Linked DNA regions of Granulicella sibirica. The protein of the gene in region 1 interacts with the protein of each later gene in a pairwise test. Links are inferred from orthologs where the notes say so. Each region holds a gene or a part of one and is shown on either strand. Other genes may lie near its edges.

Region 1 (15,859 bases):
AGTAATTCCTAGCCTGGGAGCGCACGCAGCGTAAGATCCACCACGCGCTGCATCTCGGCCTTCGTCGCGCCGTTCGAAGCCTGCGTCCCAAGCCCGGAGAGGACGGTGCAGAGATAGCGCGCTAGGTCGCCCGGATGAATATCCGCAGGCAAATCCCCTTCGGCCCGCGCGCGCCTTAGACGCTTCTGAATCGCCGCCTCAGCCGCCTTCTGCCACTCGATGATGTCTTTGGTGACAGGCTCGGAACCTCTCCCCGGCGTAATCGGATGAACCGACATCCACCCGCGCGGATTCCGCGGATCGGCCAGAAGATTCAAGGCTCCGCGTAGCAACGCTTCAACGACTCCCCGCGCTGTCGGCTCTTCAAGAGCCGTATGCAGATACGACGCCGGCCCCTCGGTATACAGGATAAAAGCCCTCCGAAAAAGCGCTTCCTTATCCCCAAACGTCGCATAGAGGCTGGGCCGATTGATCCCCATGGCCTCGGTCAGATCGTTCAGCGACGCCCCTTCATACCCTTTCTCCCAGAACACTCGCATCGCCGCCTCGAGCGCAGTGTCCTCACAAAAGCAGCGTGGCCGCCCCATCTTCGCAGGTGCTGTCGAGCTCGGTGCTGCGGTCTCGGGAGTCTGTCCCATGATCGTTAGATGAATTTTATACCGCGAGGTTCAAAAGAGTTGCATCCTACCGCTTCGCAGTGACATCTTTATCGTGCGGTACAAAAATAGGCCGCCTGGAGGATGTATGTCGAAGAAGCTTGAAGGAAAGATTGCGCTGGTCACCGGCGGAAGCACCGGGATCGGTCTCGGGACAGCGCGGCAGTTCGTCGCCGAAGGCGCGTACGTGTTCATTACCGGACGCCGTCAGCCTGAACTCGATGCCGCCGTCAAGACAATCGGTTCGAATGTAACCGCGATCCAGGCCGACGCCTCGAAGCTCGAAGACCTCGATAAGCTCTACGCGCAGATCAAAAAGGAGAAGGGTCGCGTCGACATCCTGTTCGCCAACGCAGGCGGAGGCCAGTTTGCCCCGCTTGGACAGATCACGGAAGAGCACTACGACAGCATCTTCAACACCAACGTCAAGGGGCTCCTCTTCACCGTGCAGAAGGCTCTTCCGCTGATGCCCGATGGCGGCAGCATCATCCTCAATGCATCGATCGTCTCCATCAAGGGAATGCCGGCGTTCAGCGTCTACTCCGCCACCAAGGCAGCGGTCCGCTCCTTTGCGCGAGGTTGGACCAGCGATCTGAAAGACCGGAAGATCCGCGTCAACGTCATCAGCCCCGGCCCTATCGAAACCCCCGGCGTCGACGGCCTCCTCCAGACGGAAGAGCAGAGGCAGGGCTTCTACGCCACCATGGCCGCGCAGGTTCCGCTTGGCCGCGTCGGCCGCCCCGACGAGATCGGCAAGGTCGCCGTCTTCCTGGCATCGGACGACGCGAGCTATGTCGCCGGCGTGGAACTGTTTGTCGATGGCGGAATGGCCCAGATCTAAGCAAGTCGTACGTCAGTCGACCTCAGGGTGCGGTCATGGGAGCGCACCCTGCTTTTAGCAGCGCTTAGTCAGAGAGAGGCACACAATGTCAGCAGCAGAAAATCAATCAGACCAATTCGCGTCGCTCGCAGTCGGCGTCTTCAAGTCCACCGTCGAACGAACCGCCAAGCTCTGGTCTGGCCTCACCGAAGAACAGCTTCATAGCGAGATCGCTCCGGGCAAGAATCGCGTGATCTACATCCTCGGACACCTCACCGCAACCGCGGATGCGATGTTCAGCCTCCTCGGCTTCGGCCCACGTCTTCATCCGGAACTCGACGAGATCTTCATCAAGGCCCCGGATAAGTCCATCGCCATCCTTCCTTCATCGGATCACCTGAAGGCACAGTGGGACGAGATCAACGCTGCCGTCCTCTCCCACAGCGCGAAATTATCCCCATCCGAGTGGCTCCAGAAGCACACCGCTGTCTCCGAAGAGGACTTCGCCAAAGAGCCCCATCGCAACCGCTTCGCGATTCTCCTTGGCCGCACCAGTCACCTCGCCTATCACCTCGGCCAGATCGTCCCCGGAACAAAGTAGCACTAACCCGACCTGACCCGCCAAGCCCTGCCGCGCCCTCGCGTGACAGGGCATTTTTTCTGCCGCTCCGCAGTCCCTCGCGCCTGCATTCGCATCTACGGTTTAAGTGAGCACAGCGAATGCCCGATCCGAAGCCATCCCCCGGCGCACCCAACGGACCACACGCGGACAAGCACTGCGCCACCTGCGGGCGCACCATCACCTGGCGCAAAAAGTTCGCGAGCAACTGGGACGAGGTGAAGTTCTGCAGCGACGGCTGCCGCAGGCACAAACCAGACAGCACGGACACGGCTCTCGAAACCGCGATCCTCGACTTACTCAAGGCACGCGGAAGAGGCAAGACCATCTGCCCTTCGGAAGCGGCCCGAGCCATCAAGGAGACCGGCTGGGAAGACCTCATGGAGCCCGCACGAAGAGCAGCCCGCCGCCTTGTCGCCGCGGGCCGCATCGACATCCTGCAGAAGAACAAAGTCGTCGACGGATCAACCGCAAAGGGCCCAATCCGCCTACGGCTACGGGGTACCTAGAAGCCCATCTTATCGTCCGCCGAAGGCCCATACAGCCCAGGAACAGGCTGGTTCAGCAGACGCAGATACACGCCAAGCTGCGCCCGATGATGGATCATGTGGTTGATCCCCATCAGCCTGTACGCATGAAAGCGCGTGCCGGAGAAGATCGGCTGATCGTTGTACGTCAGCTTCCATATCTCTTCGAACGCCTCGTCCGACGTCCCCGCCAGATCGGACTGAGCCTTGGTAGCGAGCTCGTCGAAGGCCGCAGCGATCTGCCCGGCAGATTCGAACACGAGCGACGGACTCTTCGTCTTGCCGAAGTCATACGCCGGCGTCGTCAGGATGATGGACATGAAGCTCGGCAGTTGCGCAACGTGCCCCGCCAGCTTCCCCAGCGGCATGGACTTGTCGTGAGGCCTGAACTCGCCCTGACTATCCGGAAGCCGTTCGAGTATCTTGCGGGTGTTTTTGAACTCACTGGCGAGCTCTGCCGTCAGAAGCGTTGAAAAGGGCATCGGGACCTTTCTGCTAGACCGCGTGACGAAAGCTAAATCCCGGTAATGTTGAAGCCGCAATCGACAAACGTAATTTCGCCCGTAATCCCCGAAGCCAGGTCGGATGCAAGAAATAGCGCAGCCCCGCCAACCTCGGACTGGTCCACATTCCGCTTCAGCGGCGCACGCTCCGTCACGGCATCCAGAATCTTGCTGAAGTCGCCGATACCGCGCGCCGCCAGCGTCTTGATCGGCCCCGCCGAGATCGCGTTCACCCGAATCCCCTTCGGCCCAAGCGAAGCCGCCAGGTACCGCACCGTCGCCTCGAGCGCGGCCTTCGCCACACCCATCACGTTGTAGTTCGGAAACACCTTCTCCGCGCCATAGTACGTCAGCGTGAGGATCGACCCACCCGACTCCATCAACGGAGCCGCCGCTCGCGCCACGGCGATCAGCGAGTAAACACTCACATCATGCGCAATCCGGAACCCCTCGCGGCTGGTCAGCAGGAAGTCGTTCTTAATCTCATCGGGCGGTGCAAACGCCACCGCGTGTACGACGCTGTGAATCGTCCCATAGGTCTCTTTGATCTGCGCGAACAGTGCATCGATCTCTTCATCCTTCGACACGTCGCACTGGAACGCCTTGGCGCTATGCTCCTGGGCTAGTTCCGTAATCAGCCCTTCGGCTTCTTTGCGCAGCCTCTCGGACTGGTAGCTGAGCACGAGCGTCGCGCCCGCCTCCGCAAACTTCTGGGCGATGCCATACGCGATGCTGCGCTTATTCGCGAGGCCGAAGATAACGGCGACTTTGCCTTTGAGATCGATCATGCTGTGGCGATGCTCCTGTGTTCCGTCGGTAAGGATACCAGCCGGACCGGACTGTGTGTCTAACGTGCCTGCATATCTAGCTTGCCTGCGTATCGAGGATCAGATCGATGTCATCCCAGTCCTCATCCGAAACATCCAGCTTCGCCGCCGCAAAGTTCTCTTCCAGATGCTCGATCGAACTCGTCCCGGGAATCGGAATGATATTCGCCGACCGATGCAGAAGCCACGCCAGCGAAAGTTGCCCGATCGTAGCCCCGTGATCCCTCGCAAGCCCCTCCAGAGGATGATTCGTTGACGCCGAATCGCTCGAAGGCCGCGTCAGCTTCCCCGCGTTGATCGGGTACCACGGAATGAACGCCAACCCATGCTCTTCGCAGTAGGAAAGCGTACTCTCCGACTTGCGTTCGACGAGGTTGTACCGGTTCTGCACGCTCACAATCGGAACGATCTTCCGCGCCTCTTCTATCTGCACCGGCGTCACCTCGGACAGCCCGATGTGCCGGATCTTCCCCTGGCTCTGCGCGTCCTTGAGCGCACCAAGCGTATCCGCCAATGGGACCGTCGGGTCGATCCGGTGAAGCTGGTACAGATCGATCCGTTCCACCTTCAGCCGTCGCAGGGAAAGCTCCAATTGCTGCTGCAGATAATCCGGCCGCCCACAAGCCTTCGACTTCGCCGGTCCCTGCCGCGTCAACCCGCCCTTCGTCGCAATCACCAAGCCAGCCGGATAGGGATGCAGCGCCTCCGCGATCAGATCCTCGGCGATTTGCGGCCCATAGGCATCCGCCGTATCGATGAAGTTGATCCCCAGATCTACGCACTTCCGCAAGACAGCATGCGCCGCCACCAGGCCAGTCGGCGGCTCGCCCCAGGCACCCTCACCCGTCAGGCGCATCGTGCCATAGCCCATCCGATGCACCGGCAGATCACCACCAAGAACAAACGTATCCCTCAAAGCCATAAGCCCTCTACTCCCTATCCCCTGCTCCCTGCCTTAACCATGCACAAGCCAGTCATACTGCTCGTCCGTCAGAGGAACGACCGAAAGCCGGAACTGCCGGAACATGATCGACCCCGTAAACACCGGAGCCTCGCGAATCTCCGCCAGCGGCTTCTCCCGCTTCAACCTCTTCAGCGGCTTGATCCGCACCAGCGGAAACTTCGGATCATCGGGATTGGTACCATTCGACACGATCTCAGCCGTCCCGACCGCCGCCTTGCCAACATTCGAGTGATAGATGACAGCCTTCTCACCCTTCTTCATGTTGCGCAGCGTGATCAGCGCCTGGTTATTTGTGATCCCGTCCCACGTCGTCTCGCCATCCCGCAGCAGGTCGTCGTAGGAGTACTTGTCCGGTTCCGTCTTCAAAAGGTAGGGCATAGACATAGGGTATAAGCCCTAGCCGCCAAGGTCTATCAAACTCACCGGCGGCAGCACCTGTCCAAGAAACCGCGACCCGAGCCGCTGGAACTTCTCGATCGAATCCGTCGCATAGAACGCCGTACTCGTGGCCACTCCAACCGCAGCCCGAGTGCCAATCTGCCCCGCAACCGCCTGCGCCGTAGCATCGGCGGAATCGATCAGCCGCAGCGGATAGTCCAGCCTCCGCAGCGTCTCTTCGATCAGCGGCTTCAGCAGCGGATAGTGCGTACACCCAAGCAGCAGGGAAGTCGCCTGCGGAGCCTCCGCCATTGCCTCCGCAAGATAAATCCGCAGCACCTCCGCCGTAACCGCGATCGTCTCTGGAGTAGCCTCGAGCCACCCCTCCTCTACCAGCGGCACAAGCAGGGGACAAGCCTTCTCTGTCGCTGCCAAGCCCCGCGCCTCAAGCGCCCGTGTATAAGCTCCAGACTGCACCGTTGCCGTCGTCGCCAGCACAAGCACATGCCCTGCTGCGCCCACAGCCTGAGCCGCAGCGGCCCCAGGAGCAATCACGCCCGTCACTGGAATAGGTAGATCAGCTTTCAGATCCTCAAGCGCCAGCGCCGTCGCCGTATTGCAGGCGACGACCAGGTGTTCCGCCCCTTGTTCCAGCAGAAATCGCCCACTCGAGAGCGCATACCGCGCAATCGTCTCCCGCGACTTCGACCCGTACGGCAACCGCGCCGTGTCCCCCAGGTACAGGTACCGCGCACCCGGAATCAGCGGAAGCAGCGCCCGCAGCACCGTCAGCCCGCCAAAGCCCGAATCGAACACGCCAATGGTGAGAGGTGAGTTCAAGCGTCTACTTCTCGTCGCCCGTCGGAGGACGGTTCGCGGTATCGACCGCCGGATACGCTCGCAGCAGGCTCGCATGCCCCGCAAGCGTCTCCCGAGGCTTCCCATCCACCAGAAACCGTATCTGTTCGATCTCCGGAAGCGTCGCATGCAGCGTCCCAATCATCGACTGCACCGTAAGCGTCTCCACAACGACCCCCGACGGATGATGATCGGCAAACGAACCCTTCAGGTTGATCACCGCAGTCAGCCCCCCCCGTGTTTGTGAGAGCGAATCCTGCCTGCTCCCCTGCGCGCCAGACGCGGCAGCCGGAGTAAACAGATACACATCATCGACTGCCCCTCCGCTCTGCAGAGGATGAGCCGACCCAGGCTGCGCGTACAGCGAAATAAGATTCTCAAGCAAAGCTCGCGCCTTCAGACCGGGATCCTCCGGAAGAGCGATCTGCCGCGATGTCGGCGTAAGAGAGACATCCGCATCGTTCGCCATCGACAAAGTCACATTTGCCAGCTCGGAAGGCGTAGGAGCGGCCAGCGGAGTCAGATCTCCATGATTGGCAAACTTCTCCCGGGCCTGTTCGCATCCGCGCAGGAGGAACAGGAACATGAACAGGATGCACCCAAGCAGGCACCAGAACAGCACGCGCTGATAGCGAGGGATCATCGCGCCCCTCCCGGCTTAATCGGCGCGATCGAAGGCACGGACCTCAAGGGCGCGCCCGGCGGAGTCGGCGGAGCAGGCGCCGCAACCGGCGGCTTGATCTTAGGCCGGGGAGCGGCCTTCGGCGCGGACGGATCAGCCGACGGATCCACAACCGGCTTCGGCGGATCGAACGTCGTCCGCCACGCCACCAGCGCCCCCGTAATCGCATCCGCAAGCTGTTGCTGATACCCCTCGTCATTCACCGGCGTACCCGACTTCGGCCCAAACTCGATGAGCACCGCCGGACACGTCAGCGAATCGATCGGAGGCACCGAAGACTGCAACGTCACCGGCTTGAACGACGCCGAAGCCAGCGCACTCGTCAGCCCTTCCAGCAAACTCAAACTCTGCGATACGTAGGTAGCCTGTGCCGTCTCCCATTGCAGAACAGAGTGCGGCTCCGGATCCGCCTGCAACGATGAAGTTGCCAGGTAAGCTCCCGACCCGGACGAGGTCGCATGAATCAGAAGGCATGCAATCGGCCTCGAGTGATTCGCAATGTCCGCCCTTTGGTCCGAGGTCATAGAGGCATCGCCATCCCGAGCCGAAACCACCGTCAGCCCCTTCGCCTGCAAGAGCGACCGCAGCCTCTGTTCGAACGCCAGCGTCACATCCTTCTCTTGAAGCTTGCCGCTCAGGCGAGCCCCGTTGTCCGTCCCACCATGTGCCGGGTCGAGAAACACCACATTCCGGTTGTACATCGGCAGGCTTGCGATCCCCTGAGCACCAAGCGGGATCGCTGAGAGTGCGGAAAAAGCAAGGGCAGCAGGAAAGAGCCGTCGAGTAGGAGGGGCTTGGCAGGTCACAGGATCAGTTCGATGCGGTTCGTCGTCCATTGTAGAGGACCGGCCAGCCATCCGCGTAAGTTGCTCTCGGGGTTTGCCTTCCAGCTAGTGCGAACTCCAGGTCTTCTCAATAGAATTGCAAAGCGTCTCCAGCGTGCAATCCGCGCACCGTGGCTTCCGCGCAATACAAATCTGCCGCCCATGATGGATCAGTTCATGCGAGAAAGCGATCCACCGGTCCTTCGGCAGGATCTTCTCCAGATCCTTCTCGATCTTCTCCGGCGTGCTCTCTTTTGTCAGCTCCAGCCGCCGCGAGAGCCGCAGCACATGCGTATCAACCACCACCCCCGAAGCGATCCCGAACCACGACCCCAGCACCACATTCGCCGTCTTCCGCGCGACGCCGGGGATGCGCAGCATCTCCTCCATCGTCTGCGGAATCTCCCCGCCATACTCGCCCGAGACAAGCTTCGCCGCACCCAGGATCGACTTCGCCTTGTTCCGATAGAACCCCGTCGTTCGGATCAGCTCCTCTAACTCCGGCAGCGTCGCCTTCGCCATCGCCGCTGGGGTCGGAAATGCCCGAAACAGATCGGGCGTCACAATGTTCACCCGCACATCCGTACACTGCGCCGAAAGAATCGTGGCAACCGTAAGCTCCCACGCATTGTGGTGATTCAGCGCACACACCACTCCCGGATACGTCTTCCGCAGCGCATCGAGAATCGCCGCCACCCGCTCCGGCGAGGTCGGCCTAGCGGTCCGCCCAGGCCGCTTCTTTGGAGCCACCGGCTCCGTCGCCGCAATCGCCCGCGCAGCCGCCCCCTCCGGTGACTTCGGAACCGGCCGAAGCGGAGTGATTACTTTCTTCGCGCTTTTAGCAGCCTTCTTCCCCGGAGCCACGGTTAGCCCAGCCGGTCCAGCATCTCCGCCGGCTGCAGCCTCACGCACGAGAAGATCGGCGTATCCTGCAGCGTGTACAGGCTGATCTCCGTCTCCCGAAGCTGCTGCACGAGATCAAGAAAGTCCTCGGGAAAGTTCGTCTCGAACGCCACCACGAACTCCTGGTCGTCGATCCCGAACGAGTAAGTGGTATTCAGCTTCACCCGCGGATACAGCAGCCCAATCCGGATGTGCTCATCCATCAACCTCTTCCGCTCCGCCGCCGACAGCAGGTACCACGGCCGCGTCTTCCAGAACGGATAGATGAAGATGTACTTCTGCCCGCCCGGCCGGATCGCGCCACGCCCCTCGCCTTCACTCTCATCCGGCCGATCGATCTGGTACTGCGATCTCTTGGTCATCGCCAGGAAGTTATGCGGCGAGGACAGATATCCGCCGAGCGGCGTGCCCATCAGCTCAGAACGCATCTTGTTCAGCTCATCGACCGCATATCCGATCGACCACACGCAGAAATCCACGTCGCCCCGCGTCCCGATCGTCGAATACGTCAGCGAAAGAAACTCGCCGGGCTTATTCCAGCGCTTCAACACCTCGACGAAAGCAGCTTTGTGCGCTGCCTTCTCCTCCGCCGGCAGACGACGCCACTCCGGCATCACCTTATAGAAGCTGAAGCACACGATCTGCCGCTTCACTGCCGGCTTTGAAGGATCATGCGGGGCCGCGCCGTAGCTGCTCGCCGGGCGACCGGGGGCGGGAGGGGTAGCGACGGCGGAGGCGGTTGCGACGGGGTTAATTTCTGCCATGATGCTGAATCTCCTGAGTCAGTATCATGCTAGCAAAGGCGCGACCCGATATACTGGGCTCACATGTCTGAAAAACTTGTTGCGGTCCTCATAGGCCTGATCTCCGCCGGCGGCTACTTCAGCGTCATGCTCCTCATGGCGCTCCAGTCCGCCTGCATCCCCATCCCGTCCGAGGTCATCATGCCCCTCGCGGGCTACGCCCTCGCCCACAGCCAGGCCGATCTCATTCTTCTCGCGACGCTCGCCTCCCTGGCAAGCAACATCGGCTCCATCCCCGCTTACTGGATCGGCGCGAAGGGTGGCCGTCCCATGGTCGAGCGCTTCGGTGGCTACGTCCTCCTCAGCCGCCGCGACCTCGATCTCTGCGAGCACTTCTTCTCCAAGTACGGCTCCATCACCGTCCTCATCGGGCGCATGCTTCCCATCGTCCGCACCTTCATCGCCCTGCCCGCCGGCATCGCGAAGATGAACCAGTTCCGCTTCCACCTCTACACCTTCATCGGTTCCTGGCCCTGGTGCTACGCCCTCGCCTACGTCGGCATGCGGCTCGGCGCGCAGTGGGACACGAACCCGAAGTTCAAGGCCGTCTTCCAGAAGTTCCACCTCGGCGTCGAAGTCCTGTTGGTCATCGGCATCATCTGGTTCATCTCCTCCCACTGGAAGAACCGCATCCGCGCCGGCGAACCCGCCTAGCTCTGGCCTTTGCCGTTCTGGTTGTCATTCCCGAAGGGAATCTGCGTTTGCCTTGTCTCTCGCTAGACCCGTCAAAACCCAGCGGGTGCCCCACCTTCGGCACAGTTCCATCGTGCCTAAGGTGGGAGCCGATACCGCCCAGCGCGTCAAACCAGACCTAATACCCCCGAACCCACTCCACCAGCGATCTCACCGCCACCCCGCTAGGCCCCTTGGCGATCCACGGCTTAGCGTCATCCAGCCACGCACACCCCGCAATATCCAGGTGGATCCAGGGTGTATCCCCGACAAACTCCTTCAGGAACATAGCCGCGGTAATCGCCCCGCCATACCGCGACCCCCCGGTATTCATAATGTCGGCGATAGCGCTCTTGATCTGGTCCCGGTAATCATCGGTGCAGGGAAGCCGCCAGAACTTCTCCCCGGTCGTCCCAACCCCACTCATAAACGCTTGCCAAGCAGCTTCGTCGTTCGAGAACACCCCGACATTGATCTTGCCCAGCGCAATCGCCACCGCCCCCGTCAAAGTAGCCGCGTTGATCAAATGCGTACACCCAAGCGTCTTGGCGTAGTGCAGTCCATCCGCCAACACAAGCCGCCCCTCGGCATCGGTATTGATGATCTCGATCGTCTTGCCTGACATCGCGGTGAGGACATCTCCCGGCTTATACGCCTTCCCATCCGGCATGTTTTCCGCCGAGCAGATCACGCTGATCACCTTCACCTTCGGCTTAAGCGCCGCGATCGCTTTCATCGCCCCGATCATGGCTCCCGCCCCCGCCATGTCGTACTTCATCTTCTCCATGCCGTCGCCTGGCTTGATCGAGATCCCGCCCGTATCGAACGTAATGCCTTTCCCGACAAGCCCGAGCACCGGCGATCCTTCGCCCGGTGCCTCGGAAGGCTCATACGTCATCACGATCAGCGCCGGAGGCTCCGCCGACCCCTGTGACACCGCCCAGAAAGCCCCCATCTTCAACTCGTGCAGCTTCTCTGTCGAGTAAACCTCACACGTCAGCCCAGCCTCGGCACACATCGCTGTAGCGCGCTTTCCGAACTCCGTCGGAGTCAGCACGTTGCCCGGCTCGTTCACCAGCCACCGGGTAAAGTTCTGCCCCGAGGCAATCGCCAACCCCTCGCTGAAGCCCGTCGTCAGAGCAGCATCCTCCGCCGCAGCCAGCACGGTGACCGAGCTTACGCTCTGATCCTTTCGGTCACTCTTATAGGTGTCATAGTCCGGATCCGCCAGCTCCGCCCCTTCGGCCAGCACCCGTGCCACCAGCCCGCCCGCAAGCGAGGTCTCCGCCGGAAACGCAACCGCCACATCCCGCAGCCCACGAGGCTTGCAGAAACGAACCGCCGTCCCGCCACCCTTGCGAACCTCATCGAGCGTGAGCTTCGCAGCCTTACCCAGCCCGATCACCAGGAGCCGCTCAGCCTTCACTCCGGCCGGCGCATGCAGCAAAACCGTCTCGCACACTCCAGCCTTGAACTCACCGGAAGCGAGCACCTTAGCAGCCGCGCCCTTGATCGCCTCTGAACCCGTTAGCAGCGTGACTGACGCAGCAGCATCCTTGCCCGTAGCCGAATCGACGGCAAAAACTGCAAGCAGCGGCGTCTCAAACGCGGCTGCATCCTCAAAGAGAAGCTTCGTGATCATCCCTCTATCGTAACCCGCCACCCGCGGAACGACCGAGCTAACGCCTCTGGCTGCGAGCGACAGCGGCCTTGGCTTCCGAGTCCGCCTCACGCTTCCTCTCGGTCGCGCGCTTGTCCCATTCCTGCTTGCCTTTAGCCAGCGCAAGTTCGCATTTCACCCGCCCGTTCCGGAAATAAAGTCGCACCGGGATGAGCGTAAATCCCTTCTGCTTCGTCATACCTTCGAGCTTCCGGACCTCTTGTTTATGCAGCAAAAGCTTCCGGGTGCGAAGCGCTTCATGATTCATCGCATTGCCATGAGAGAACGGTCCGATGTGCGCATTCAGTAGAAAGCACTCCCCGTCTTTCAACAGCCCATACGCGTCCTTCAGGTTGGCCTTGCCCTCCCGGATGGACTTCACCTCGGTCCCGCGGAGCGAAATCCCCGCCTCGAACTTGTCGGTCAAAAAGTAGTTGAAGCTGGCCGACCGGTTGAACGCCGCATCCCGTTTGCCCGCCGCCACGGGGTCGCGATCCTTCTCCTTCACCACGGGTTTAGGCTGGTTCGCAACGGTCGGATTGGAAAGGGAGCGCGGCATCAGGATCCTTCAACGGCACGGGAAGCAGTCACCGGGCCAACCCTTATGTTAACACGCGAGACAACCGGGCCTATGCAGCGTAAGACCACGAGAACGCCCCAGTTAGACCCACGAGACGCCACCACCGAGCGTCCGCCGAACACGAAGAAGACCATGATGAAGCAAGCCAGGCCAGAAGACGCACGAATGGTATACTCAGCCGAATCGAAGACCACACGAGACGCTGTCCCCGGAGGCAAAGTGAACCTCCCAGCCGACCTTGCCGATGTGGTCTCTGGATCGGTCAGGCAGTTCTCGCATCACGAGCAGAATCGCAAGTACAGCAATGACAAGATGCTTCGGGCAGGATATCTTCTTCTGCGGCTACGCTTCACTCCGCACGGTGTAAAGGACGCAAACAGAACAAGCATGGGTCGCGGAGTTATCTCGTCTTTCCTCTCTGAAGTACTGCCCTCCAAGCGGCGCGTCGCGCTGCTCGCCCTCGTGTCGGCGGGCGTCATCGCCGTCCCGAGTCCCAAGGCCGAAGCCCAGTCAGCTCGCACCTGGAACAAGCGCGCCCAGAACGCCGAGCTCCACGAGGACTACGACACCGCCTACGAGGACTACCGCCAGGCCGCCCTCAAAGCCCCCGCCGACCTTCGTTACAAGACCCGCTACGAGCGTATGCGCTTCCTCGCCGGAGTCTCCCACGTCGACCGTGGCCGCGTCCTCAAGCAGAGCGGAGATATCCCCGCCGCGCTCAACGAGTTCGCCCGCGCCCTCGCCGTCGACCCCTCGAACCAGACCGCGACGCAGGAAATCAACCTCATCCAGCATCCGGACAACATGCCGCCTCCGCCCGGCGCACCCCCCACCCCAGAGTCCGCCGCGCTCGAGCAGACGCCCTACCAGGCGGAGACCCTCCGAACCATCAACTCCGTCGCCGGCCCCGTCCAGCTCCAGCCCGTATCGAACGACCCCATCACCCTCCACGCTGTCGAAGACACCAAGGTCATCTACCAGACCATCGGCAAGCTCGCCGGCCTGAACGTCCTCTTCGACCCCGACTACCAGTCCAAGCGCATCCCCGTCGATCTCCAGTCCGTCACCCTCTTCGACGCCTTCCGCATCGTCGGAACCCTCGCCGGAACCTTCTTCAAGCCCGTCACCGCGAACACCATCTTCGTCGCCCAGAACAACCGCACCAAGCGCACCGATCTCGACGAGCTCTCCGTCCAGACCTTCTATCTCACCAACATCGGCCAGGCCCAGGACCTCAACGAGATCCTCACCACCGTCCGCAACATGCTCGACCCGACCGTCAAGATCTACTCGGTCGCCTCGCAGAACGCCATCATCCTCCGCGCCACGCCCGACCAGCTCCTGCTCGCCCAGAAGATCATCAACGATCTCGACCGCGCCCGCTCCGAGGTCGTCGTCGACGTCGCCGTCCTCCAGGTCAACCGCGACCGCGTCCGCAACCTTGGCATCACCCTCCCCCAGTCCTTTACCCTGACCCCGCAAGCCGCAACGTCCTCCACCAGCTCCACGAGCAGCAGCACCTCCACCAGCACCACGAGCACCACCTCCACCTTCACCCTCAACAGTCTCGCGAACCTCAACGCCACGAACTTCGCCGTCGGCCTCACCGGTGGAACCCTCAACGCGCTGCTTACCGACTCCGACACCCGCATCCTGCAGAACCCTCGCATCCGCGCCACCGACGGCCAACGCGCCACTCTCAAGATCGGCTCCCGTATCCCCATCGCCACGGGCTCGTACAGCTCGGGCGTCAGCACCGGAACCGTCTCCCTCGGCGTACAGACCCAGTTCACCTACCTCGACGTCGGCGTCAACATCGATCTCACTCCCACCGTCCACTACGACCACGAGATCACTCTCAAGCTCAAGATCGAAGTCTCCTCGCAGAGCGGAACCGTCACCATCTCGAGCGTCAGCGAGCCAATCATCGCCCAGAACGTCATCGAGCAGACTATCCAGCTCAAGGAAGGCGAGCCCAGCATCATCGCCGGCATCCTCACCAAGCAGGACAACCGCACCAACAGCGGAACCCCCGGCCTCGCCGAAATCCCCTTCCTCAAGTATTTCTTCGGAACCCAGGGCACGGAAAAGCAACAGAACGAAGTCGTCTTCCTTCTCATCCCCCATCTCGTCCGCGAGTCGGTCCTCACCAGGGTAAACACCAGCCCCATCGACACCGGCACAAGCACAAGCTACGAGCTTCGCCGCAGCCCGGCAACCTTCGAGTCCGCCGGAGCCGCCGGAGCCGAGGCCACCGCCAACCTCCTCGCCGGCAGGCCCGTCGCCCGCGCCACCGGGCCTACGACCACCGCCGCCAACGCCGCCGCCGCCATGGCCCAGCAGCTCGCCCAGCAGGCCGAAAAGCCACTCCCGCCGACAGCCGCCGCGGCCGCAGCCCAGAATGGCGTTCCGCTCAACCCCGGAGCCGCCTCCGGCCCAGTCAGCCTCGGCGTCGTCCCGGCCAGCCCCAACCAGGCGGTCGGCGCTACCTTCCAGGTCGCCGTCTCGGCCACCAACGCCCACGACCTCTACGCCGTTCCGCTCCAGATGCAGTTCGATCCCAAGGTCCTCCAGCTCGTCAACGTCGACGCCGGAGACTTCCTCGGGCGCGACGGGCAGGCAGTCGCGATCGTCCACCGTGACGAGGGCAACGGTCTCGTCACCATCTCCACCTCCCGTCCGCCAAGCGCCAAGGGCGTCGACGGCCAGGGCAACATCTGCACCCTCACCTTCAAGGCCATCGCCGCCGGGGACTCGCAGCTTACGCTCACCAAGGTCGGCGCCAAGAACAGCGCGCAGGCAAGCCTGCCCGCCGTAGGATCGCAGGCCACGGTACACGTAAAATGATCTCGCTTCGGCTCCAATCCGCGCCGGCTCCCCTCGCCATCGCGGGGCGTAGCCGGAACGTCAGCCTCGCCAACTCCCAAGCCGGCCTCACCCTGGTCGAACTGATCATCGTCGTCGCCATCGTTGGAATCCTCGCCGGTGCCGCTATCCCCATCGCCCGCTTCCAGGTCAAACGCACCAAGGAAAAAGAACTCCGCCGCGACCTCTGGGAGATGCGTGACGCCATCGACCACTACAAGGACGCCGCCGACAAGAGCGCTTTCCAGACCAAGCTCGACTCCTTCAACTACCCCCCCGACCTCGATACCCTCGTCAACGGCGTCGATGCCGGAACCAAGAAGGTCCGCTTCCTCCGCCGCATCCCCAAGGACCCCATGACCGGTCAGGCCGAATGGGCCACCCGCTCCATGCAGGACGATCCCGACTCCGACGGCGGCGGCCAGAACGTCTTCGACGTCCACTCCAAGAGCGACGGAACCGCACTCGACGGGACAAAATACAACACATGGTGAAGCTCCCTTCAACCCGTCCCGCACCCCAGTCCCGCACCGACGAAAGCGGCTTCACCCTCATCGAGCTGATGATCGTGATGGTCATCATCGGCATCCTCGCCGCCTTCGCCATCCCCGCCTACGTCTCGAACGTCCGCGCCGCCCGCGAAGCCGTCCTCCGCGAGGACCTCCACGCCATGCGCACGGCCATCGACTCCTACACCGTCGACAAGCAGAAGGCCCCG
Region 2 (7,436 bases), 350 kb from region 1 along the record:
CGGATCTTTGGCGCGGCGAAGGGTGCGGGGATGATTCATCCGCAGCTTGGGGCTCCGACCATGCCCGCGCACGCCACAATGCTGGTTTATCTCTTCACCGATGTTTACGCGGAGGCATCGCAGTTACGCGAGATCATGCCTGCGGCCATTGAGGGCAGCTTCAACTCGATCTCGATCGACGGGGATACCTCGACCAACGATACGGTGCTTCTGCTGGCGAGCGGGGCGAGCGGGGTGAGGCTGACGGACCGCGTCTCCGAGGCCTTCGATAACGCGCTCAAGCTGGTCTGCGAGTCGCTCGCGCATCAGATCGTCGATGACGGAGAAGGCGTCGGGCATGTTGTGACGCTGCATATCACTGGCGCGGCAACTACGGCGGACGCGAAGCGAGTGGCGCGGGCGATCGCGCATTCTCCCCTGTGCAAGACGGCCTGGTCAAGCGCGGATCCGAACTGGGGGCGTCTGCTTGCAGCGGCTGGGTACAGTGGGGTGGCGTTTAAGCCGGAGCGGGTAACGATCTCGATAGGCGGCCTCCAGGTGTTCGCACTCGGAACGCGTTCGCCTTCCTTTGATAAGGAAGCAGCACACAAAGCCATGACTGCGCGGAAGTACACTATTGCGATCGACCTGGGCGAGGGCGAAGCCGAGTGCCGTTTCCTGACCTGCGACCTCACCGAAGAGTACGTTCGAATCAATGCGGACTACTCAACCTAGAGGGCAGATGAGCTGGAAGAGTGCATGGGTCGCGTTGCTCGTAGTTGCCATGTGCGGCTTTGCGGCCGTCGAGGTCATGGGGCGGCGTGTTCCCGAGGAGCGTATAGCCAGCGTTACCGGCATCGTTCCCGCCTCGATCGATCGCGTATGGGAGCTCGTGAGCGACACTCCACAAAATTCAAACTGGCGCACCGGCATTCACTACCTCCGGCACCTCGATCCGCAGGATGGCGAATTCTGCTGGGAGGAGCAACAGAGTGAGCTCTCCATTCCCTTCTGCATACAGGAGCAGCAGCCGCCATTCCGGCAGGTGATACGGATGACGCATGCACCTAGAGGTGAGGGGCCAAATCCGTTCCGCGGAATCTGGATCTGGGATCTGGAGCCTGATGGTCCGGCCCGAACCCGCATAACGATTACCGAACACACCAGGAAGCGGTCGCCGGTCTGGCGCTTCATCGAGCACTACGTCACGAAAGAGGATTCGCCGGTAAAACAGTACCTCAAGGACCTTCAGGCGGAATCCGTGAGGCAGCGTTGACCGACCCGCGTAGATGACGTTTTAGCCTAAGCCTTATATCGTTATAAGCGACGCTGCCCGGCAGGACCATGTGCCGGCTCACCAACGATGCGTTTTTGCGAAAACTGGAGCTGCAACGGAACCCTATGACGAAGATGGATGACGCCCAACGGCAGGACTTTACCGCACAGGTCGCGGAGTGGATTGAAGCGTTTGATGATGTAGTGGCAGAAGGGCGGGAGCTGGGGACGGAGCTTCTGGAGGCACTTCGGCAGCGTGCGCACGAAGCCGGTGTCGCCACACCCGCCGGCGTGTCGACGCCCTATAAGAACACGATCGACAAGGACGACGAAGTTCCCTACCCCGGCGACCGCGCCATGGAGCGCCGCGTCGAAAGCCTCATCCGTTGGAACGCCATGGCGATGGTCCATGGGCAGAATAAGAAGGACGCCGGTATCGGCGGCCACATCTCGACATACTCTTCGCTGGCAACGCTGCTGGAAGTCGGCTTCAACCACTTCTTTCATGCGAAGTACGGCGAGCAGCCGGGAGACTTCATCTACTTCCAGGGGCACGCCTCGCCCGGCGTTTATGCCAGGGCCTATCTTGAAGATCGCCTGACCGACGACCATCTCAAGAACTTCCGCCACGAACTCCGCGACACGCCCGGTCTCTCGAGCTATCCGCACCCGTGGCTGATGCCGGACTTCTGGCGCTTCCCCACCGTCTCGATGGGCATCGGGCCGCTAAACGCGATCTATCAGGCGCGCTTCATGAAGTATCTCGAGAATCGTGGGCTCATCGAGAAGACGGATCGCAAGGTGTGGGCGTTCGTCGGCGACGGCGAGACCGACGAAGTCGACACCCTCGGTGCCATCTCTCTCGGCGCACGCGAGAAGCTCGACAACTTGATTTTTGTCATCAACTGCAACCTGCAGCGCCTCGACGGTCCAGTCCGCGGCAATAAGCGCATCATCGATGAGCTCGAGGGCATGTTCCGCGGAGCCAAGTGGAACGTCATCAAGGTCATCTGGGGTTCGGACTGGGACGAGCTCTTCGCGAAGGACAAGAGTGGTCTTCTTCTGAAGCGCATGGAAGAATGCGTCGATGGCGACTACCAGACCTTCAAGGCAAAAGACGGCGCTTATCTTCGTGAGCACTTCTTCGGCAAATATCCCGAATTGCTGGAGCTTGTGAAGGACAAAACGGACGAGCAGCTCGGCATGCTGCATCGCGGCGGACATGATCCGGCCAAGATCTACAACGCCTATAAGCAGGCCATCGAGTTCAAAGGCGGCCCGACCGTCATCCTCGCGAAGACGGTCAAGGGCTACGGCCTCGGATCCGCGCAGGCACGCAACGCGACGCACTCCGAGAAGAAGCTTGCGGACGACGGACTCGCGGCTTTCGTCAAGCGCTTCGATATTCCAATTCCCGAGCAGGCGGCAAAAGACGGAGTTCCCTACCGCCCTTCGCAGGACGCCCCCGAGATTCAGTACATGCAGCAGAGGCGCAAGGAACTGGGCGGCTATATGCCTTCGCGTAAGGTTCCCGCGATCGATTTCAAGGCTCCGGGCATCGAGTTCTTCAAGGAGTGGCTCGGTGGTTCGGGCGGTCGGTCCGTCTCAACTACGCTTGGCTTTGTCAGTGTTCTGCGTGCGCTCTTGAAGGACACAACTGTCGGCAAACTCATCGTGCCCATCGTCCCTGACGAAGGACGCACCTTCGGGCTCGAGTCCGTCATTCGCCAGGTCGGCATCTATGCGCCGGAGGGTCAGAAGTATTCGCCGCACGACGCCGACATGCTTCTCTTCTATCGCGAAGACAAGGACGGGCAGATCCTCGAAGAAGGCATCACCGAGGCCGGTTCCATGGCTTCCTTTACCGCTGCCGGGACGGCCTATTCGAACTACGGCATCCCGACAATCCCGTTCTACATGTATTACTCGATGTTCGGCTTCCAGCGCATCGGCGACATGGCCTGGGCGTTCGCGGACTCCCGCGGCAAGGGCTTCCTGATGGGTGGCACGGCAGGCCGAACGACCATGCTTGGGGAGGGCCTGCAGCACCAGGATGGTCACAGCCTCGTGCTGTCGAGCACGATCCCGACCTGTGTCACGTACGACCCGGCCTACGCTTACGAACTTGCGGTTGTTCTGCAGAACGGCATCAAGCGCATGTACGAAGACATGGAAGACGTCTTCTACTACGTGACCATGTACAACGAGGACTACGCCATGCCCGCGATGCCGGAAGGCTGCGCCGAGGGCATCCTGAAGGGCCTTTACAAGTTCAAGGCCGCCGAAGGCGAGGCCGTGGCGCAGTTGTTCGGATCGGGTCCGATCCTGAACGAGGTGGTCAAGGCTCAGGAGATTCTCGCGACCAAGTACGGCGTGCCGACGACGGTATGGAGCGTGCCGAGCTATACCGAGGTTCGCCGCGACGCGCTTGCCATCGAGCGCTGGAACCGCTTGCATCCTGCCGAGCCCGCGCGGAAGTCCTATCTCGAGACCGTGCTCGAAGGCGCGAACGGACCAATCATCGCTGCAAGTGACTACATGAAGGTGATCCCCGATGGCCTGTCCTCCTGGCTCCCCGGACGTCTCGTGACGCTTGGCACGGATGGCTTCGGACGCAGCGACAACCGCGAGCATCTCCGCAGCCACTTTGAGGTGAATGCCGCTTCGATCGTGGGAGCGACACTTTCGAAGCTCGCACGCGACGGCAAGTTCGACGGCGGCAAGGCACAGGAAGCCCTGTCTGAGCTTGGCGTGAATATTGAAGCAGGCGACCCGGCGCGGGCCTAGAGCTTGGCGGTGGGCGCCATGACACAGCGCCCGCCTTTTCCTCAGATCAGGGTGGCGAAGCATGGCAGTAGACAAGACTGTGGGGACGACTCCAGAAGAGCACCCCCTGATGAGCAACAAGACCCTGCGTGCCATGTACTCGCGCATGGTCAAGGTGCGCGCAATGCTCGGTTCGACGCGTCGGAAAAAACCAGGCATGGATGATGTTGCCTGCTGGGTGAGTACGCTTGCCGGTACCAACGAAGAAGATGTGGTCTTCGGATGCAGAGAAGACCAGGCACTCGCCATAGCCCGGGGGCTCTCGCAGGTCACCAGGAAGGACACGATCATCCAGGGTGGCGTAGAGCGGCTTTACGCGGCCATCGGTGCGGCCAGGACGCTGCGAGGATCACGTCTCGCGGTTGGGTTCTTCGAGCGGCACGAGGTGGAAAAGAGTGGATGGGTGGAAGCACTCCGGTATGCGGTGGAACTTCCCCTGATCGTTGTCGTTCTGCCGCGCTGGAAAGGCCGTGAGAACGAAGGCGATCTGTGCCGGGAGGCACGCGATGCGGGAGTTCCCGGGATCCCTGTCGATGGCCAGGATGCGGTCGCGCTTTACCGCGTAGCGCAAGAGTCGATCGGACGCGCGCGGGCGCATGGCGGCGCGGCCCTTATCGAGGGCGTGCGCTTCCGGCTCTCGAAGGGTGCTGATAAAAGTGCCGTGGCGTCGACTGCAGTTGAAGAGCTTGGAAAATACCTGCTGCGACGCGGTGTCGCGAAGCAGAGCTGGATGAACAGCATCGCATCCTGATCTTTGGCGTAGCGGATTAGAATCCGGACGTTCGAGCGACGGGCGAGAGGGTACACTGTCCGGGAACCCCAAGGCTCAATCGGCGAGGTATACGTGCGTAAGCGATTTTTTCTTTTACCGGCCAGTATCGCGGCCTTCGGTCTGCAGGGCGCGCTAGCCCAGACCACGCCTGCTCCGGCGCCGGTAACAACGATACCCGCCCCGACCAGCCAGCCAGCAGACGATGCTCCATCTCGGAATGCGTATGGCGGCCAGACGGCGCCGGCATCAACAGTGCCAGCTCCGAATCAAAGCGCTTCCCCGGTCGTGATTCCTCCACCGTCCGGAACTCCGCCGGCCTACTCCGCCTACGAGCCGTATGGCAAGCCCGGGGAGGAGAGAAAAAAGGATCACGATGGTTCGGCTTACATCTCCCTTGATAGCTGGGTCTACCCGGAGCTCTCGCGGCTTTACTCGCTGGGATATCTCAACACGATGTTCCTGGCCATGCGTCCTTATACGAGGCGCAGCGTCCTGCACATGCTGGAGGACTCGCAACAGGCGATCCTGAACAGCAAGGACGACCAGGCGCAGGATATCCTCGCCCGACTTCTGCGGGAGTTACAGGCGGAGAAACCGGCCGGACCGAGCAACCGGGCGCTCGTCTATGGAGTTCATCAAGTCTACGATCGCGGCATGTACATCACCGGCGATCCGTTGCGCGATAGCTATCATCTTGGTCAAACGATCGTGAATGATTATGGCCGGCCCTACCAGAAGGGCTTTAACAACATTCTTGGCGGCTCTTATCTTGCAGAGCTAGGACGTTTCTCGTTCTATGCTCGCGCGGAGTACCAGCACGCCCCCTCGGCAGCAGGCTATACCGATACGCTGGCTGATGCCCTGTCGATTCTGGATCAGATCGATCCAAGCGGGCCGAACCACAACCAGGCCACTATTCCGCGTGGGCCCATCGATGCGCAGAATCCCTTCCGCATCGTCGAAGGTTCGCTCTCGTTTCATGTCGCGGGACACGAGATCTCGGGTGGCAAGAATGACGCCTGGCTTGGCCCGGCACAGGGCGGCGCGATGGCCTGGTCGAACAATGCCGAGAACATCTATTCGTTTCGCATCAACCGGGTCGAGCCGCTGAATGTCCCTCTCCTCTCCCGTCTCGTTGGACCGTTGCGATACGACTTCTTCTACGGCAGCCTGAAAGGCCACACCTCGCCCAACCATCCGTACACCCACTCGGAGATGTTCTCCTTCCGGCCCACATCAAACTTCGAGTTCGGCTTCCAGCGCACGATTATCTTCGGTGGCGCGGGACACTCACCGGTGACCGTCGCGAAGTTCTTCAAGAGCTTCTTCAGCACGGCCGATACAACCGTGGATCTCAAGTACTCGCGCGATGATCCGGGCGCGAGGTTCACCGCGTTCAATGCCTCGTATCGTCTCCCCTTCGTTCGCAAGTATGCGACGTTCTACGTGGACTCCATCGCTCACGATGACGTGACGCCAATCAGCGCACCACGTCGCGCGAGCTACCGTACTGGAATTTACCTGTCGCAGATTCCGCACTTCAACAAATGGGATCTGCGTGTTGAAGCGGTTTCGACCGATCCTGGTGTCTCCAGAAGTTTCGGCGGACAATTCAACTACTTCGAGACGATTCAGAAGCAGGGTTACACGAACAAAGGATTCATTATGGGCGACTGGATCGGGCGCGAGGCCAAGGGCGGGCAGGCCTGGCTCACTTACCATGCGTCACCCACTGAGCGGTACGAATTAGAGTACCTGGACAAGAAGAACGCCAAGGACTTCATCAGCCAGGGTACGACGCAGGGGTCGCTGAAGTTCACCTTCGTCAAGCGCTTTGCGAGGGACTACGAACTGAACTACTGGGTGCAGTACGAACGCTGGAAGGCCCCGATCTATCTTCCCGCCCAGCGCAACGATACGACCATCGCGGTTCAACTCAACTACTACCCCAAGCTGCATTCATGGTCGCGGTAGACAATGCACAACGGGCCGGCGATCACGAAGGATCGCCGGCCCGTTGCAGATGCATCTGCTAAACAGCCTGGGGTGTGTTGACACATGCCTGGAAGTAGGACAACGACCGCTCCAGTCCTTCACGCAGCTTGACCTTCGGCTCCCAGCCAAGAAGTGTGCGTGCGCGGGTGATGTCCGGCCGGCGACGGGTAGGATCATCCTGCGGCAAAGGTTTGAAGATGATCTTCGAGGTTGATCCCGTGAGATCGAGAATTTCCTTCGCGCACTCGAGAATGGTCCATTCGACAGGGTTGCCGATATTCACCGGCATGTGCTCCTCGGAACGCGAAAGCAGCACGATCCCACTGATCAGATCCGACGCAAAGCAGAAGCTGCGCGTCTGCGATCCGTCACCATAGATCGTCAGAGGCTCACCCTTGAGGGCCTGGATCATGAGATTCGAGATAACGCGCCCATCGTTGGCCTGTAGACGCGGTCCGTAGGTGTTGAAGATCCGAACGAGGTGGGTGTTCACCCCGTGATAGCGATGATAGGCCACGACCGCGGCCTCGGAGAACCGTTTTGCTTCGTCATACACCGAACGCGGTCCGATCGGGTTGACGTTGCCCCA

Evidence for each region.
Region 2: the proteins of nth (region 1) and aceE interact in binary tests that used the Escherichia coli proteins (3 or more experiments, as listed by UniProt). The link is inferred for Granulicella sibirica from one-to-one orthologs.

The regions. Positions count from the first base shown.
Region 1 is NZ_RDSM01000002.1:279,841-295,699, forward strand. What follows is about bases 6,648-9,599. They hold nth (endonuclease III), read right to left. Parts: upstream 8,571-9,599; coding sequence 7,725-8,570; downstream 6,648-7,724. Other genes in these bases: GRAN_RS12120 (GerMN domain-containing protein), read right to left, coding at 6,648-6,795; GRAN_RS12125 (N-acetylmuramoyl-L-alanine amidase family protein), read right to left, coding at 6,792-7,535; GRAN_RS12135 (chlorite dismutase family protein), read right to left, coding at 8,525-9,325; GRAN_RS12140 (DedA family protein), read left to right, coding at 9,389-9,599. In the rest of the region: GRAN_RS12070 (TlpA family protein disulfide reductase), read left to right, coding at 1-5; GRAN_RS12075 (TetR/AcrR family transcriptional regulator), read right to left, coding at 9-638; GRAN_RS12080 (SDR family oxidoreductase), read left to right, coding at 745-1,497; GRAN_RS12085 (DinB family protein), read left to right, coding at 1,583-2,077; GRAN_RS12090 (DUF2256 and DUF3253 domain-containing protein), read left to right, coding at 2,197-2,604; GRAN_RS12095 (DinB family protein), read right to left, coding at 2,601-3,104; GRAN_RS12100 (enoyl-ACP reductase FabI), read right to left, coding at 3,137-3,913; GRAN_RS12105 (aldo/keto reductase), read right to left, coding at 3,990-4,874; GRAN_RS12110 (EVE domain-containing protein), read right to left, coding at 4,908-5,294; murI (glutamate racemase), read right to left, coding at 5,313-6,134; more of GRAN_RS12120, read right to left, coding at 6,139-6,647; more of GRAN_RS12140, read left to right, coding at 9,600-10,018; GRAN_RS12145 (leucyl aminopeptidase), read right to left, coding at 10,176-11,678; SsrA-binding protein SmpB, read right to left, coding at 11,716-12,255; GRAN_RS12155 (cohesin domain-containing protein), read left to right, coding at 12,442-15,123; GRAN_RS12160 (type II secretion system protein), read left to right, coding at 15,120-15,635; GRAN_RS12165 (type II secretion system protein), read left to right, coding at 15,629-15,859. UniProt on the Escherichia coli protein: DNA repair enzyme that has both DNA N-glycosylase activity and AP-lyase activity. The DNA N-glycosylase activity releases various damaged pyrimidines from DNA by cleaving the N-glycosidic bond, leaving an AP (apurinic/apyrimidinic) site.
Region 2 is NZ_RDSM01000002.1:637,312-644,747, reverse strand. What follows is about bases 1,053-4,241. They hold aceE (pyruvate dehydrogenase (acetyl-transferring), homodimeric type), read left to right. Parts: upstream 1,053-1,380; coding sequence 1,381-4,041; downstream 4,042-4,241. Other genes in these bases: GRAN_RS13585 (thiamine pyrophosphate-dependent enzyme), read left to right, coding at 4,103-4,241; GRAN_RS13595 (SRPBCC family protein), read left to right, coding at 1,053-1,255. In the rest of the region: bifunctional glutamate N-acetyltransferase/amino-acid acetyltransferase ArgJ, read left to right, coding at 1-714; more of GRAN_RS13595, read left to right, coding at 722-1,052; more of GRAN_RS13585, read left to right, coding at 4,242-4,831; GRAN_RS13580 (capsule assembly Wzi family protein), read left to right, coding at 4,925-6,826; GRAN_RS13575 (UDP-glucuronic acid decarboxylase family protein), read right to left, coding at 6,885-7,436. UniProt on the Escherichia coli protein: Component of the pyruvate dehydrogenase (PDH) complex, that catalyzes the overall conversion of pyruvate to acetyl-CoA and CO(2).